One region of the Robertmurraya mesotrionivorans genome, then DNA from elsewhere that is predicted to be linked to it. Evidence: riboswitches for the same ligand, from Rfam matches in the RefSeq annotation. Region 1 holds a riboswitch; each other region holds the start of a gene.
What was found. A riboswitch is a leader RNA that binds a small molecule or an ion and turns the genes downstream of it on or off. The one in region 1 is predicted to bind cyclic di-GMP.
Positions count from the first base shown of each region.

Region 1 (3,899 bases):
ATTGGTTTAACACTAGAGTATTTAGAAACGCATGGGGTGCCAGTCGTTGGCTTTGGTACCGATGTACTTCCCGCTTTTTATACAAGAACAAGTCCCTTCCAAGTAAACGTTCAAGTGGAAAATGAAAAGGAAGCAGCAAGCATGATTCGTACAAAGTGGGAGTTAGGATTGAAGGGTGGAGTGGTTATTGCCAACCCAATCCCAGAAACAGATGCTCTTGAAGAGGAATTTATCAACGGTGTGATTGAATCGGCATTAAAAGAAGCAAAGGAAAATGAGATTGCGGGTAAAAATGTTACTCCATTCCTTTTATCAAAGGTAAAAGAATTAACAGAAGGAAGAAGCTTGGAAGCAAATATTGCCTTGGTTAAGAATAATGCTGAGGTTGGATCAAAAATAGCTGTTCAACTTAACACTCTATCTTAAAAAATATTTTTGTGGAGTCAGTCTCATAAGGACTGATTCCTTTTTTTTTGCATAAAAATAGTACTAGATTTACAAACTCCGAATATGTACACTACAACGAACAATTTGTTCTTAAAAAAATTATAAAAGTGAGAAATAAGGAGAAAGGAGATGAAAACTGAAGGAAACTGTTCATTATAACGAAAAAATGGTCCGTTTAGGGTGTTTAGTTTAAAAGCACTACCGTCTAAAATAAAAGTAAATTATTCTTTATATAGAACGGAATTTAATAGAATAAGAAACGAAAACTATTAGAATAGTAGGTGGCGGGAATGTACCGAAAGAACTGTGACAAATGTTATCGCCCTTCATACAGCAGTTCGGAAGCAGGGGAATGGATCTGTCCTATATGTGGTCATAATCTAACAAAGTTACCTTTTTTTGATGCAGTTACACTTGAAAGGGTACATGTAAATATCATTCCTATCCAAAGAAAATTAAAAGCATATGAGAATCAAAAACTAGGAATAAAGACTTAATTGGTAGAAGTCAGAAAATTTTAAAAATGATTTCGACAGTGGGTGACATGAAGGCTTATGATTTTTGTGCTTGATCTTACAAATGTTAAAAAATGTATGTGACCTTTGGTGCTAAATTGTTCTTTATGGAGGTCTGTGTCGAATAGTGTAAGTAAAAAGTTGGGAAATTTTAAAAGTATGTGACAAATTTTTACACAATTTACTAAAATCGAGTAGTAAAATGATTGATAAGTGAATCACATGGGGTACGAGAATACAGAAAAAGGCAAACCTTCTGAAAAGAGGGGACGCAAAGTCGCAGGTCTAAGGTAGTTAGAAGTTTTTTGCTAAGACGGCTGGACTGCCTGGAATACGATCGTATTTTAGGGGGAGATTGAGGGATGTTGGAAACGAGTGACGTTACGTTAGAAGAGCTAGATTATGAGTGGATGATGTTGATCATTGAGGCAAAAAAGTTAGGCCTAGAGAAAGATGAGATTAGAAGATTTTTAGGTGAGAAGGAAATTAGAGGGTAAAAAGAAACTGGCTTACTTAGCATGTTGTTTCATACATAGAATGAGAGTATTTCTATTTGGGTCGGACCATATGGGAATGCTTTTTATTTTGGAAAAAAAGACAAAATCACCTGGATTTTGTCTTTTTGCATTAGTTATTATTTGATTGATTACTTCTCCATTTATTAAACTCAAGAAATTCTTTAAACTGATCCTTTGAAACCCCGGAGTTCATAGCCTCTTTCACAAGCTTCATCCAGTCAGAGTCTAGTTCGTCTTTATTGGGGTGCTCGTGTATAAGATGGTCAACTGGTACATGAAGGACAGCTGAAATTTTCTCGAGAAATTGGATAGATGGATTCGTTTGTAAATTTCTCTCTAATGAACTTAAGTATGATTTAGCGACACCAGCTTGTTCAGCTAGCTCAGACATGGACATTTTCTTTTCAAGACGAAGTTTTTTAACACGATCTCCAATCATCTAGATCACTCACCTATCTCTCTGTATGAATTCATAATAGCAAAAAAATTTGGTTAGTTCCATATTCAGAACGAAAATAGTAGATTTCGTTCTTAAAATTTCTTTAGTTAGTCACAAATGGATGGTTAATACGGTTCTAGTGATTAAAAGCTGATTAACAACTTTTAATGCTTCTATGTAGCATTATACACAATACAATTCGTATTGAAAGTGATAATTGTGGGCGTAACTAAAAAATTTCCATTGTCCACCCCAGATGGACAAAACCACCCAATCTGTCCACGAACGGTGATAGACACCACAAAAAGACAGAATGGCCCATTTTGTCCACGAAGGGTGTCTGTCACCCTTTTATACCCGGGATTGGGGTGGGTGAAACCTATTTTTTTTGTTCGACAAATTCTTTTTTGGATTTTGTTGTTTTTAAAGGGGGGAAGGGAATTCAATCAAACGTTTGATTGACTATTGTTTGCGGATATCTAACAAAATTAGACATAGGAATGCTTTGCTAATATAGACCGATAGAGAGTACAATAAAGACTATACATTATTGGGATTTGGGGAAGTGAGATAAATGATTGTTTTAAAATCACCTCGTGAAATTGAGGCCATGAAAAAAGCCGGGGAGCTTCTGGCTGCTTGTCATAAAGAAATTAAAAAAATGATCAAACCAGGAATAACAACTTGGGAAATTGACCAGTTTGTTGATAAATATTTAGCGCAGCATGGTGCAATTGCTCAGCAAAAAGGTTATAGAGGTTACGAGTACGCAACATGTGCTAGTATTAATGATGAGATTTGCCACGGCTTTCCAAGAAAAGAACCTCTAAATACAGGGGACATTGTCACCATAGATATGGTTGTCAATGTGAATAGCGCCTTAGCAGACTCTGCGTGGACGTATATCGTCGGAGAAGCTTCTGAAGAAACAAACCGCCTTGTAGAGGTAACAAAAACTAGCTTATACAAAGGAATTGAAGCAGCCATCGTAGGAAATCGAATCGGAGATATCGGACATGCGATCCAAACCTACGTGGAAGGAGAGGGATTCTCGGTCGTAAGAAACTTTATTGGTCATGGAATTGGCCCCTCCATTCATGAAAAGCCGGATGTTCCGCACTTTGGACTACCGGGCAAAGGTCCTCGCATAAAAGAGGGAATGGTATTTACGATCGAACCGATGGTTAATGTCGGAAGCTACGAAACAAAGATGGATTCCAATGGTTGGACAGCTCGTACCGTGGATGGAAAAAACTCAGCTCAATTTGAGCACACCATTGCCATCACGAAGAATGGTCCGATCATTCTAACGGATCAAGGTGAATAATCAATCAATATCAACACAAAACTATATGAAGCAAGATGGAGGAAGACCCATGACAGAAAACCATGAAACAGAAAAAAAGAAAATTAGCTTACAAGATGCGATTAAGCAACAACTAGAAAAAAAGAAAAATCAGCAAGCAGGAGGAAAAGCTAGCGCCAACGGTCCTGCGACAACAAAGAAAATGAAAAGCCAGCAAACCAAAAAGGTGAGCAATCAACGCCGTAAGATGGGTGTGTAATTAGCAAGAATTAAAATTAGGGAACAACACGTCAACTAGTGCTGTTCCCTATTGCTTTTAAAAACCATTATTCCTCATCTTGTACTTCGCCATCGCCAATCTCATCTTCTCCTGGTGCATCGTCACAAGCAACGACAGACGTCACTAGAAAACCAGCAAGCAATATCATAAGAAGTTTACGTACCACTTAACATCCCTCCTTTCGATGTCTAGATAACTCAAACATATTATTTGGAGATTCCATCCAAACTATTCCCCTATCAATCCTATAGAAGGAGTGAAACTTAGGAGTAAAGGACAATAGTAATGAAGACGAACAATTTGTATACTAAGGGTAATAATGAGTGCAGAGGGAGTAACCATGAGATTAATTCGAATTGATGAATATGAGCCACGCACCATGCAGTTGGCGAAA
Region 1 is NZ_JBPCCH010000023.1:17,153-21,051, reverse strand. Features, by position in the region: gene ACRX5O_RS21725 (pseudouridine-5'-phosphate glycosidase) at 1-426, shown strand, start outside; gene ACRX5O_RS21720 (hypothetical protein) at 738-944, shown strand; cyclic di-GMP riboswitch class I at 1,199-1,292, shown strand; gene sinI (DNA-binding anti-repressor SinI) at 1,325-1,459, shown strand; gene ACRX5O_RS21710 (helix-turn-helix domain-containing protein) at 1,590-1,919, opposite strand; gene map (type I methionyl aminopeptidase) at 2,494-3,246, shown strand; gene ACRX5O_RS21700 (hypothetical protein) at 3,296-3,484, shown strand; gene ACRX5O_RS21695 (HD-GYP domain-containing protein) at 3,846-3,899, shown strand, end outside.

Region 2 (3,899 bases), on a different contig from region 1:
AATAACGACAGAGATCAATAATTCAATTAAAGTTACTCCCTTTTCGTTGTTCATTTTTATCTGCCCCTTATAGGAGTAATGAGCTGTACCAAGTCCAAATTTCTTCCCCGTACAGATAAGCCACTAATGTTCCAATCATAATCGATGGCCCAAAGGCAATCGGTTCTTTTCTTTTAACTATTTTCAAAGAGATTAATAGTAGTCCCACAACTGCTCCTACAAACGAAGCTAAAACCAAGCTCATTACAGTAAGTGCTGGGCCAAGTACCATTCCAATGGCTGCATATAGCTTAATGTCACCGCCACCCATTCCGCCTTTGCTGACAACCGCCAATAATAACAGTAAACCAAAGCCTACAGCTCCACCGATTAAATAAGTTAGGAGTGGCTCCTCACCAATGAAGAATCTTGTAATTATTAACACCACTATACTAGGTAATGTAATTACGTCTAAAATTAACTTTTCGCGAATGTCGGTTAGTACAGACAGAATTAATAAAGTTGATAAAAGGATTGCAGGTATTAACTCTGGTGTAAGATTGATTTTCTTGTACACAAGGAAAAAAATAATGGCAGTCATACCTTCTCCTAATGGATATAGAGGAGATATTTTTTCTTTACAATAACGACAACGGCCCTTTAGGAGTAGGTAACTAAATAGAGGAAATAAGTCAAAGAAACCCAGCCTGTGGTTACAGTAGGTACAGTGGGATGGTGGGTAGGAGATAGATTCTCTTTTTAAGAGACGGATTGCTACTACGTTAAAGAAGCTACCGAACAGTAAGGATATAATTATTACTAGGACATCAACTATGAGCATCTTGTAATCTCCTTTTCTTTAATAACTGTTTGAGATAATAAAAAAAATAAAGCTGCCGCTATCTATGGAGACGCAGCAGCCATTTATAATATTTATTGAGTACAAGCGGCAGTTTTATCGCCTGAGGTCGTAGCAGTAATAACTACCTTTTTACTACCATTTAACTCAAAATTACCTGAACAATCTGTAAATGTTTTAATCGATGGCTTTGAATCTAAAAAAGGTCCCCCAATATTAGAATTGCCACTCTCAGCTAATAACAAAGTATCTAAACTAGCTGGAGGTCCATCATTAAGGGTTGTATATCTATTAACAGCATCTTGTAATATTGTTAGATTTTGTGCATTAGTACTCTTAGCCGCATCATCCTTATTACTCATCACCATCGGTATCGCCACAGCAGCAATAATCCCCAAAATAACAATTACAACTAACAGTTCAATTAGTGTTAGACCAGCTTGGTCTTTCATTTTCTTCTTTAATGATTTTAACATGAAGAAAGGTCCCCCTTAATAGTTTTTTAGTTTGTATATTTCAAAAGTCGTTCTCGGACTTTTAAAATCTGAAAATAAAAAAACCTATACAGCTCATTCGGTAAGAATGTAGTTGTATAGGTCGGTTGCACCAATCGCTCGATATGACTCAGGTGCCCATGTACAAGTCATATTTCGTCGCGCCCTATTTGTTAACGTAATGTGATAAACATTACTTATGTACTAGTTATTCTATATTAAAAAAAATGAAATTAAAAGAGGATTTTTGTAAATTTATAACTAGAAATATTATATTTAAAAATTGCTCCATCCATCATTAAACCTAGCCTTACAAGTGTTTCAAAAAACACTTTCTAAAAAATCAATTTCAAAATATAATATCGTAAACATTTAACATACATTAAACAAATTTAGTTCCATTTACCTACGAGAACGAAAAAGGCCATCTATAAAAGACCGCCCTTACTACTATTCCATATTCGAAATATTAACAATCTGAATCGCTTCTTCTCGGCTCGACACCTGGAGTTTGTTCAGGATATTGGTTACATAGTTAGATACGGTTTTGTTCGAGATGTTGAGGTGCTCGGCAATTTCTTTATTGGTTGCTCCATCGGCAATTAAATAGAGTACTTCACGCTCCCGACTGGTTAGTTCAGGAAAGAGCTGTTCACTCGCAGCCGGTCTTGTAGAGGAAAAATAGTGAACCATTTTAGCAGCAATCTCGGCACTAAAAATCGCTTCACCAGCTGCAATTGTTTTTATCGCTCGGATAATTTCTTCCTTCCCTGCATCCTTTAAAATATACCCTTTTGCCCCCATCCTCATCGCGGTAAAAACCGATTGATCATCCTTAAACATCGTAAAAATTAATATATTGGTCTCGGGATTGGATTGCTTAATTTTCTTTGTCGCCTCAATTCCGTTCATCCCTGGCATTCGAATATCCATTAAAATAACATCCGGATTCAGCTGCTTGGCTTGGTTGACTACATCCTCACCCGAGTTAGCCTCGCCAACAATTTCTATTTCAGGTACCGTTTTTAAGTACGTAGATACTCCGTACAGAAAGAACGGGTGATCATCTGCTAATAGCACTCGTATCGTTTTCATACCTTTCCCCCTCTTTCTCTTTTATGAGAGGGATCCAAGCTAAGATTCTTGTTCCACCCTCTATCATCCGTTCTATGGTTAGTTCTCCGCCTAGCTCTGCTGCCCGTTCTTTCATAGATGGAACACCAAGCCCCCCTATCGTTCTTGCTTCTTTCTTTTCAATAAACCCTATTCCATCATCACATATCTCTATAACCAACCGATCCTCCAACTCCATAAGTGATACACTCGCATGGTTTGCCTGTGCATGCCTTACCACATTCACGACCCCTTCGGAAATAATCCTGAAAACAGCCACTTCCACTGCGGGAGGAATACCCTCTAACTTTTCAGGAAGCTCATACGAGAAGGAAGGTGAAGCCTTATTTGTTTTTCCAATCGAGGATACCTCCTCAATCCGCTGTTTAACAGCAGCCACTAAACCTAGCTCGTCAATCGCTGCTGGCCTTAAGTCATAAACCAGTCTTCGAATATCATCTACTGTTCCAAGAATCATTCTTTGGTGTTCTGCTAATAATGTTTTCACGGTTTGTGGATCTTTTTCAACGAGATCCTCTGCAGCGGCTGCAGTATACGCCAGTGCAGCAAGTCTCGGAGCTAGGTCATCGTGTAAATTTCTTCGTAAAAAATGCCTTTCTTCCTCTCTAGCTAATACTAATCTCTCTCGTGATGTCTGCAGCACACGGTTCAGTGCTTTTACATCCTCTGTAGCTTTTAAATCTTGTAACAGTGGACCAAGCTGCTGAATCAACACTTCCCAAAGCTTTTCATCTGCTTTCGTAAACGCTTCTCCAGGGGACCTAGGAGCAACTAGTAAACACCCAATCATGACCCCACGATACATAATGGGTAATCGCCGAACCTCTGGTTGCCTCTCTCCGTATTGAGCAAGAATAATTTCCTCGTTGTTCTGGAGCAATTGAATCGAAGCATATGGCAGTCGCAAGATTTCCTTTAGCGTTTGTACGACTTGGTCTAACACTTGCTCTGGTGTTTGAAGCTCTTGAATTTTTTTCCCGAGCAAGGCAAGAACAAAGTATGGGTTACCCTGCTCCCCATACATTTTATAAATTAGCATTTGCTGAACCTTTTCTTTAATAGGAGAAAAGGTAACAGCCACGATACTTGTTGCAATAATCGAAATGGCAAAATTATGGTCATCGGTTTTAAACATATTACTCAAATACCAAACAACCGCTACATAAATCCCAATCACTACTAAAAGCATAATGGAATATACAAGAGTTCGGTTGAGCAAAGGGTCAATATCCCAAAGCTTTCTTCTTAAAAGGGCAAAGGTTATTGAAACTGGAATCAGAAGCATGAATAAATAGATAAAGCTATTAAAAAACATAAAGTAAAGGACACTGCCATTTTCAAAAATCGTGCGATCAAATAGTAATGGGATAAATACTAAACATAAAAAACCAAAGATAGCACCGGAAAAACCGAAAACAACCCACTTGGTTTGC
Region 2 is NZ_JBPCCH010000029.1:24,408-28,306, forward strand. Features, by position in the region: gene ACRX5O_RS23335 (type IV pilus modification PilV family protein) at 1-54, opposite strand, end outside; gene ACRX5O_RS23340 (prepilin peptidase) at 68-820, opposite strand; gene ACRX5O_RS23345 (type II secretion system protein) at 913-1,314, opposite strand; cyclic di-GMP riboswitch class II at 1,425-1,508, opposite strand; gene ACRX5O_RS23350 (response regulator) at 1,783-2,427, opposite strand; gene ACRX5O_RS23355 (histidine kinase) at 2,396-3,899, opposite strand, start outside.
Region 2: it holds a riboswitch for cyclic di-GMP, as region 1 does, so the genes downstream of both, ACRX5O_RS23345 (type II secretion system protein) here and sinI (DNA-binding anti-repressor SinI) in region 1, are expected to answer to the same signal.

Region 3 (3,899 bases), on a different contig from region 1:
GCTACTGTGGCACCGTCGTTAATCTTAATGGTCACTCTTCTCGGGTTGTTGATGAAATTCAAGGAATCTCCAAAGGTTAAGCGACTTACGGTGTTAGTTAGACCGGTCATTGCCGTTCTATTAGGAGTCATGACGTATGATTTCTTTTTCTCCTCATTCGAAGGAGTGGGGATTTGGCAAACGATTGGGATCGGTGTGATTAGCTTTGTGCTGATGGAGAGGTTAAAGGTCCACCCCGCGTATGTGATTGCCGGTTCGTTGATTTATGGGGGAATATTTCTAGGGTAAAATGTATAGTTTCACCTTCCGTAAGCTGGTGTTGCTAGCGCAACAAAGGCTTCCTTCAGGTGAAACTATCCTAATTAGAATTTAGGGGGGGAGGCAAAAACATGACGTTTTCAATCGTAGGTTATGACCCAAAGGAGAAAGAATGGGGAATTGCGGTGCAATCGAAGTTTCTTGGAGTTGGCGCCGTGGTTCCGTTCGCGAAGGCTGGAGTAGGTGTTGTTGCGACACAGTCTTACGCGAATACGGCTTATGGTCCGGAGGCATTGAAGTTGTTTTCAGAAGGAAAGTCAGCGGAAGAGGTGATCGAAATCATTACCTCACAGGATGAGGACAAGGATCTCCGCCAGGTTGGAGTCATCGATGCAAACGGAAATGCTGCCACTTTTACCGGTGAAAAATGTTATGACTGGGCAGGTGGAATCACCGGAGAGCATTTTGCCGCACAAGGGAATATTTTAGTCGACGAACAGACCGTACAAGCGATGGCAAAAACGTTTCAAGAGACAAGTGGAACATTAGCCGAGCGCTTACTCGCTGGAATGAACGCAGGGCAAGAGGCTGGTGGAGATAGTCGGGGCCAGCAATCAGCTGCCCTATTAGTGGTGAAGGAAGCGGGCGGTTATGGTGGATACAATGACCGATTCATTGATCTTCGTGTCGACGACCATCCGGAGCCGATTAAAGAGCTGATTCGTGTGTTTGGTTTGCAACAGCTATACTTTGCTCCTCCAAAGCAAGAGCGGATTGCTTCGATTGAAGGGCATGTGAAGGAAGAATTGATCGCGTACTTAAGACGACATGGATATTTAGATTTGTATGTTGATGAGGAAAGCGTTCACAAGGCACTGACGCGTTATATACATACAGAGAACTTTGAATCGCGTGAGTTAGAGCGTGGGAAAATTGACTTGGACGTGCTTGATTATATGAAAAAGCAATAGTTGTGTATAGCCCCCAGTAATGGGGGTTTTTATGTGGGAAATTTTATACTGTTGTAGGTATGTGGATCTTAAGAGACTCCCTAAGAATTGAATCCGAAAGACGAAAAGTATCAAAGAATCATGTGTAAATACCTATCTCATTATAAAAATAAAATAGTATAATCGAACTAAATTTAGGTAGTTAATCCTAAATAACTCCCGTTAACTGCCGATAATAGATTTATAACGCACATGCTTGGAGGTGAAACAATAGTAATAGATGAGTTTTAAAAATGATTGTACTTAATGAAGTGAAAAGGGCAAATCACGGGAAACGGTGAGACGCAAAACTAAGAGGGCCTTACCCGCAGAAATGCGAATGGCAGCCAGTTACCACAAGAAGTCATAGATTGTCTTTTCTATGAACCTTTCTTATGGGGTTCTTTTTTATTTGCCTTTTTTAACATGAAAGGTAGGGTAAATTTATGTTGAAAAGAATGTTTAATATTCCAGTTCTACTAGTCGTTCTTATGCTTATCTATCAATTGATTGTCCCAATCGGTAGTATAAGAGCTTCTGCAAATACTGGAACCATGCTTCCGCCTAGTAATCTAGCTTATCAGTCAGTTACTCCAGACGATGGAAAGCTAACTTGGAGTGCTGTATTTGGAGCAAGTGGATATCAAGTTTATGAAATTAAAGACGGACAGCTTACGGTGCTTGGAACAACAACGGGCACTTCGTATGATCTAAAAGATTTGCCAGAAGGCTCTTATAGATACGTAGTTTCTACTTTATCTAGTCAAGGGGAGTCTGGTCCATCAGCACCGGTAAGCACAGAAATTAGATATCCTGAGATGCAAACGCCAGCAACCTTTGCAGCAACGATTCAAAATGGAAATGATGTTGTATTAAGCTGGGGAGCTTCACAGTACGCAGAGAAATACAACATATATCAAGTATTAGAGAATGGTGAAAAGTCATTCGTAAACTCAACTAATACCCTGACATATAGTTTTTCTAATGTGGCCGAGGGGGCTTACTCTTACGCGGTTTCTTCTTTTCATCCACTATATGGGGAATCTACTACATCAACTCCAGTCAATGTAAATGTAGTAAAGCCAGTGATGAAAGCTCCAGCGAATCTCTCTTTTACAATTGCGAACGTGACGGATGTTACGTTGAAGTGGCAGGCAGCGGAGTTTGCAAATAGTTATAGTGTATATTCAGTGAAAAACGGACAGTTAGAATTAGTAGAAACAGTTACGAGTACCAATGTTACATTTAAGAATTTACCTGCAGGAGACTACGTATATCAGGTGTATTCAAATAGCTCACGTTTTGGAAGTTCTGTAGAAGGTAGCGAGGTTACTTTCTCTGTTCAATCTATCGAGATGGCTCCCCCTGAAAATGTAAATGCTAAAATCCAAAACAAAAATGATGTAGTAGTTAGTTGGACCTCAGTACCATATGCAACAGGGTATAAAGTGTATCAGGTTGTGGATGGTGTGAAAGTATTAAAGGGAACAGTAACTGGAACTTCTTTTTCAGCTACTATGCTACCTGGTGGCGAATACGTGTATGAGGTTCATTCAACTAGTGACCGATTTGGAGAGTCTGAAAAGGGTACACAAGTTACTTTTACCATCGAGACAGTAAAAGTAAACCCACCTACTGAACTTGCGTATAAAATTCTAAATGGCAATGATATCGTCTTAAGCTGGAAAACAGCTGAAAATGCTACGAATTATAAGGTCTATCAAGTAGTTGGAGACCAAAAGATATTAAAGAACACAGTAACAGGCACATCTGTTACATTTACGAACATGCCAGCAGGCAATTACAAGTATGAAGTATATACAAATAGCACTCGATTTGGAGAATCAGAGGGAAGTGATGTAGTGTCCTTCGTACTGGATCAGGTAGTAGTAGCAACACCAGGGAATGCAGGATATGAGATTTCTAATGGTAATGATTTAAAATTACAATGGGATTCAGTTGAGTTTGCCAATAGTTATAAAGTGTATCAGGTAGTAGATGGGAAAAAGGTTTTAAAAACAACCGGTTCTTCCTTATCAACAACTATTTCTAATCTTCCCGAGGGTGAATATAGATACGAAATCTATGCGTATAGTAGTAGATTTGGTGAATCGCCAGTTGGAGCGGTGGTAGAGCTAGCATTGGTGCATCCAGAAATGAAGGCGCCTGCCAATGGAAGTTATACGATCACTGGACCATCTTCGTTCGCATTAAAGTGGGATGCGGTAGATTATGCAAATAGCTATAAGATCTATCAAGTAGTTGATGGAAATAAAACATTAAAGAATACCATTACTGGAACTAGTATGGCCTACTCGAATATGGCACCAGGTGAGTATCAATATGAGATCAATTCGTATTCTACTCGTTTTGGAGAATCAAGAGTTGGAACTTCTATTAAGTTCACCTTAAGTGGTCTAAAATTAGCAACTCCTGAAAATCCTAGCTATACCATTAGCAATGGAAATGACATTACCCTTAAGTGGAATGCTGTTCAATATGCAAATAACTATAATATTTATCAGTTGATTAATGGAGAAGAAGTATTATTAAAAAGGATTACGGTGACAAGTACAACTTTAACCAATGTAGCTGAAGGTCCATTCCAATACATTATTAAGGCAAACTCTACATTATTTGGAGAGTCTCCAG
Region 3 is NZ_JBPCCH010000006.1:166,328-170,226, reverse strand. Features, by position in the region: gene ACRX5O_RS12425 (chromate transporter) at 1-288, shown strand, start outside; gene ACRX5O_RS12420 (DUF1028 domain-containing protein) at 390-1,229, shown strand; cyclic di-GMP riboswitch class I at 1,518-1,606, shown strand; gene ACRX5O_RS12415 (OmpL47-type beta-barrel domain-containing protein) at 1,694-3,899, shown strand, end outside.
Region 3: it holds a riboswitch for cyclic di-GMP, as region 1 does, so the genes downstream of both, ACRX5O_RS12415 (OmpL47-type beta-barrel domain-containing protein) here and sinI (DNA-binding anti-repressor SinI) in region 1, are expected to answer to the same signal.

Region 4 (3,899 bases), on a different contig from region 1:
GGCGGATGAGAAATCAATGGAAGCTGTAGAAGAAGCTTTGGTTGACAAGGAGAATGATACAGAGGCCATATATTTTTATAATCCGGAAATTGCAACGGATACATGGATTTTATCAAGACAAGTGACAGAAACGATTGGTAACCATCGATTTGCGATTTAGAAACCAGGGAATAAACTTCCCTGGTTTTTTACTGAACAAAATATTGCTTTAATGCTTGTTGCAATGTTCCTAATGTTTTTGTCTTCTTATAGAAGGCTGAAACATCTAAATGAATCATTTTTTTCACAACTTCGGCACGTAAACCGGTGATAATCGAGTGGCAACCCATCATGGAAGTGCCGTCGATAATTTTCATAAGATGGTCGATAACATCAGGTTCCATATCGCCAATTCCTGATAAATCAATGATTAACGTTTGCATGCGAAGTCTTCCAATCTCTGTTAGAACCTTTTCTTCTAGAATTGCAGTTCGGAAGGAGTCTACCGTCCCAATTAAAGGTAAAATACATACAGAAGAAGTGATTGGAATAATAGGTACTGATAGATTTTCAACTAGTTGTCTTTGTGCAACAATAAGAGAATCTTTGTATTTTGAATAACTGATAAAGAAAGTGTTCAGAAACTGGTCAACTCGATTATTGATTTGTAGCTCGAGCTGAAAGAAGTCATCTAACGCATATTTGTTGGAAAGAGTGTTAAACGATTGAATAAACTTCCAAAGTGTACGTCGTGTCGCTTGAACCCATTCAAGTTTGAAGGATAATTCAATTGAATGGGTAGCCCATACAATTCCCTCTTGCTTGGCAAAAGCTTTCAGTTCATCCTCATTGCCATCGATAATGTCGATAACTAGCTTTTGAGCATTCGAAACTAAGTTGATATTACCGATTCTTAGTATTTCATCAATCCGACCTTTTACATTTACAGCCTCTAGAAGAAGTGAGTTCTTAAATTTATCTTTATTTTCTTCAATAAAGTGTTTTAAGTCAAAAGAAGCTTGATATGTATATTCCATGAGATGTTCCCCCTTTTACAATTCCCCAAAAACTAATACCCATAAAATGTATTTGATAAACATGTTTTTAAGATAAAAATAATAATGAGATATTTAATAGGGAAAAAGAAGGATTTGGGATAGAAAACAGTGACTTTTATCATAGTTGTCGACTGATTTCGACAAATCTTCTATAATGGGTTTGCTAAAATAAAAAATATAATTGAAAAAGGCAAACTCATTGAAAGGTGGGGACGCAAAGCTACAGATCTAAGGTTCTAAAGGAACTATGATGGCTGAGTTGCCAAGGGAATAATCGGAAGACCTATATCCCTTTGGGTGTAGGTCTTTTCTGTATTTCAAAAAAAGTTTGGACCATACACCTTTCACATTACAAAAAGAAATAAATTTTTAAAATAAGGAGTGATGACATTGAAGGTTGGATTTATCGGCTTGGGCAGTATGGGGTTACCGATGGCAGAAAATCTTTTGAAAAATGGCTATGAATTAGTGGTATACAATCGGACGAAAAGCAAATGCCAAGAATTAGCCAAAAAAGGAGCCTTTATAGCAAATACTCCAGCTGAAGCAGCCGGTCATACGGACATCGTCTTTACCATACTTTCCGACGATACAGCTGTAGAGAATGTCGTGTTTGGAGATGAAGGAATACTTGCTGGGTTACTGCCAGGTGGCATTCATGTGTCTATCAGCACCATCAGCGTGCATTTGGCAAAGACACTAACGGCTGACCATGAAAATGCCCGTCAACATTTTGTTTCTTCCACCGTTTTAGGTCGCCCTGAGGCAGCTGCAGCCGCTGCTTTACGCTTTATTGTTGCAGGTCCAGAAGAGGCAAGAAAGAAAGTCATACCTATCCTGAAAATGTTAGGACAAGATGTTTTCACTGTTGGTGATCAAGGGTATTTATCGAATGTGGCTAAGCTGGGAAATAACTTCTTACTTGTATCCATGTTAGAATCCTTATCAGAAATATTCGTAATGGTGGAGAAGCACGGAGTTGAACCAAAGCAGTTTTTAGAAATTATTAATTCCCTGTTTGCATCTCCAGTTTATAATACTTATGGAAAAATGATTATAAATGAACAGTTTGATCCTGCTGGCTTTAAGCTGAAGCTAGGGTTAAAGGATGTGAATTTAATGATTGATGCAGCAAATGAGGTATCAACGGAGTTGCCAATTGCAACCCTCGCACAATCTCACTACAGTTATGCGATCGAAAAAGGCTGGGGAGACTTAGATTGGGCAGCCATCATGAAGGTACTAAAGGATATTAATTAGGTAGAGTCAGTCGGCTCTACTTTTTTAATTTTTTGGAGGTAAATTAGAGGTCAAAATTGAGTGGGTCAGGTGGTTTTTTTACAAAAAAGCTTGTCATAATTCAGTAATATGTTTGTAATACCACCCTAATCAAGAAAAAAACGAATAAAATATGCTGGAAATTTGACCCTTTTCAAAGCTTGTGAAACGTTGATACCATTACTGTTGGAAAAATTAACTAGTTGTAGGGAAAAATTGGTTCATGAAACGGTATGTTACATCTGGTAATCTACTAGTTGTTCGAGAAAACAGCAATTGGAGGTACAAGCTATGAAAATGCTAAAAAAATTACTAGTGATCTCAACTCTATCATTTACATTGGTTGGATTCGGAACAGCAGCAGATGCTGCTACTCAAACACATGTGGTACAAAAAGGAGACACGTTCTGGAATATTGGTTCTAAGTATGGTGTTTCTGTTCTAAAGTTAATGAAGCAGAATAACAAAACGACATCACTTTTATATCCAGGTGAAAAGCTAGTGATTCCGGCAACTACTTTGTCAACAGCTGATAAGGATCTATTAGCGAGACTCGTAAGTGCGGAAGCTAAAGGGGAATCTTATGCGGGGAAAGTAGCTGTTGCGACAGTTATTTTAAATCGTGTGAACCACCCAGATTTTCCTAACACAGTAAGTGAAGTTATTTATCAAATCGACCAAGGTTATTATGCGTTTACACCGGTTCAAAATGGAACCATTAACCAAGCGTCAGATGAAGAATCAAAGCGTGCAGTTGACGAGGCGTTAGCGTTCCAAGGACAGGGACAAGGTTCATTATATTTTTATAATCCACAAACAGCGGCAAGTAACTGGGTGTTCTCTCGTGAAACAACGATTACGATTGGAAACCATAGATTTGCAAAATAAAAAATGGCAAGAGGGGATTGTACCCTCTTGCATACATATAGTTACTACCCATAAATAGCCACTTGATCTCTACCGTTATTCTTTACATAATACAGCGAATGATCAGCATGCAAAATCATTTCATTCACATTCTTATACTCTTGAAAATCATTGCTACATAACCCGATACTAAGCGTTAAATATATGGAATGACCGTTTTCTAACATAAAAGGAACTATACGATGAAGCTCAATTAGTTCCTCGGCGATTTGTGAAGCGTTATGATGATCTAATTGGTTTAAAAAGACAATAAATTCCTCTCCGCCGTATCGACCGACGATCCCGTAGTTCTTACAAACTTTTTGAATTTGATTAGCAACAAATACAATGGCTTGATCTCCGATGGTATGACCATACGTATCATTAATATTTTTAAAGTGATCAATATCTATTAACATAAGTGATACAGGTTGATTGGAACCTTTGGCAAGAGACAGTGTTTCTTGAGATGATTCTAAATAATACTTACAATTTAGTAAGTTGGTTAAATGGTCATACATAGCTGATTGCTTAAAAGTTTGAACGTTTCTAGTTTCTTGTTCTTTTTCTAAAGTAATGCGTTTTATTTTATCAGCTAATCCTAGTGAAAGGACCATTACTTCTACTAAAACCCCTATTTTCGGTGCATACAACGTCACTGCATTTAAAGGTAAAAGC
Region 4 is NZ_JBPCCH010000009.1:52,086-55,984, reverse strand. Features, by position in the region: gene ACRX5O_RS15150 (cell wall hydrolase) at 1-160, shown strand, start outside; gene ACRX5O_RS15145 (STAS domain-containing protein) at 189-1,016, opposite strand; cyclic di-GMP riboswitch class I at 1,217-1,304, shown strand; gene ACRX5O_RS15140 (NAD(P)-dependent oxidoreductase) at 1,428-2,297, shown strand; gene ACRX5O_RS15135 (cell wall hydrolase) at 2,607-3,203, shown strand; gene ACRX5O_RS15130 (sensor domain-containing diguanylate cyclase) at 3,248-3,899, opposite strand, start outside.
Region 4: it holds a riboswitch for cyclic di-GMP, as region 1 does, so the genes downstream of both, ACRX5O_RS15140 (NAD(P)-dependent oxidoreductase) here and sinI (DNA-binding anti-repressor SinI) in region 1, are expected to answer to the same signal.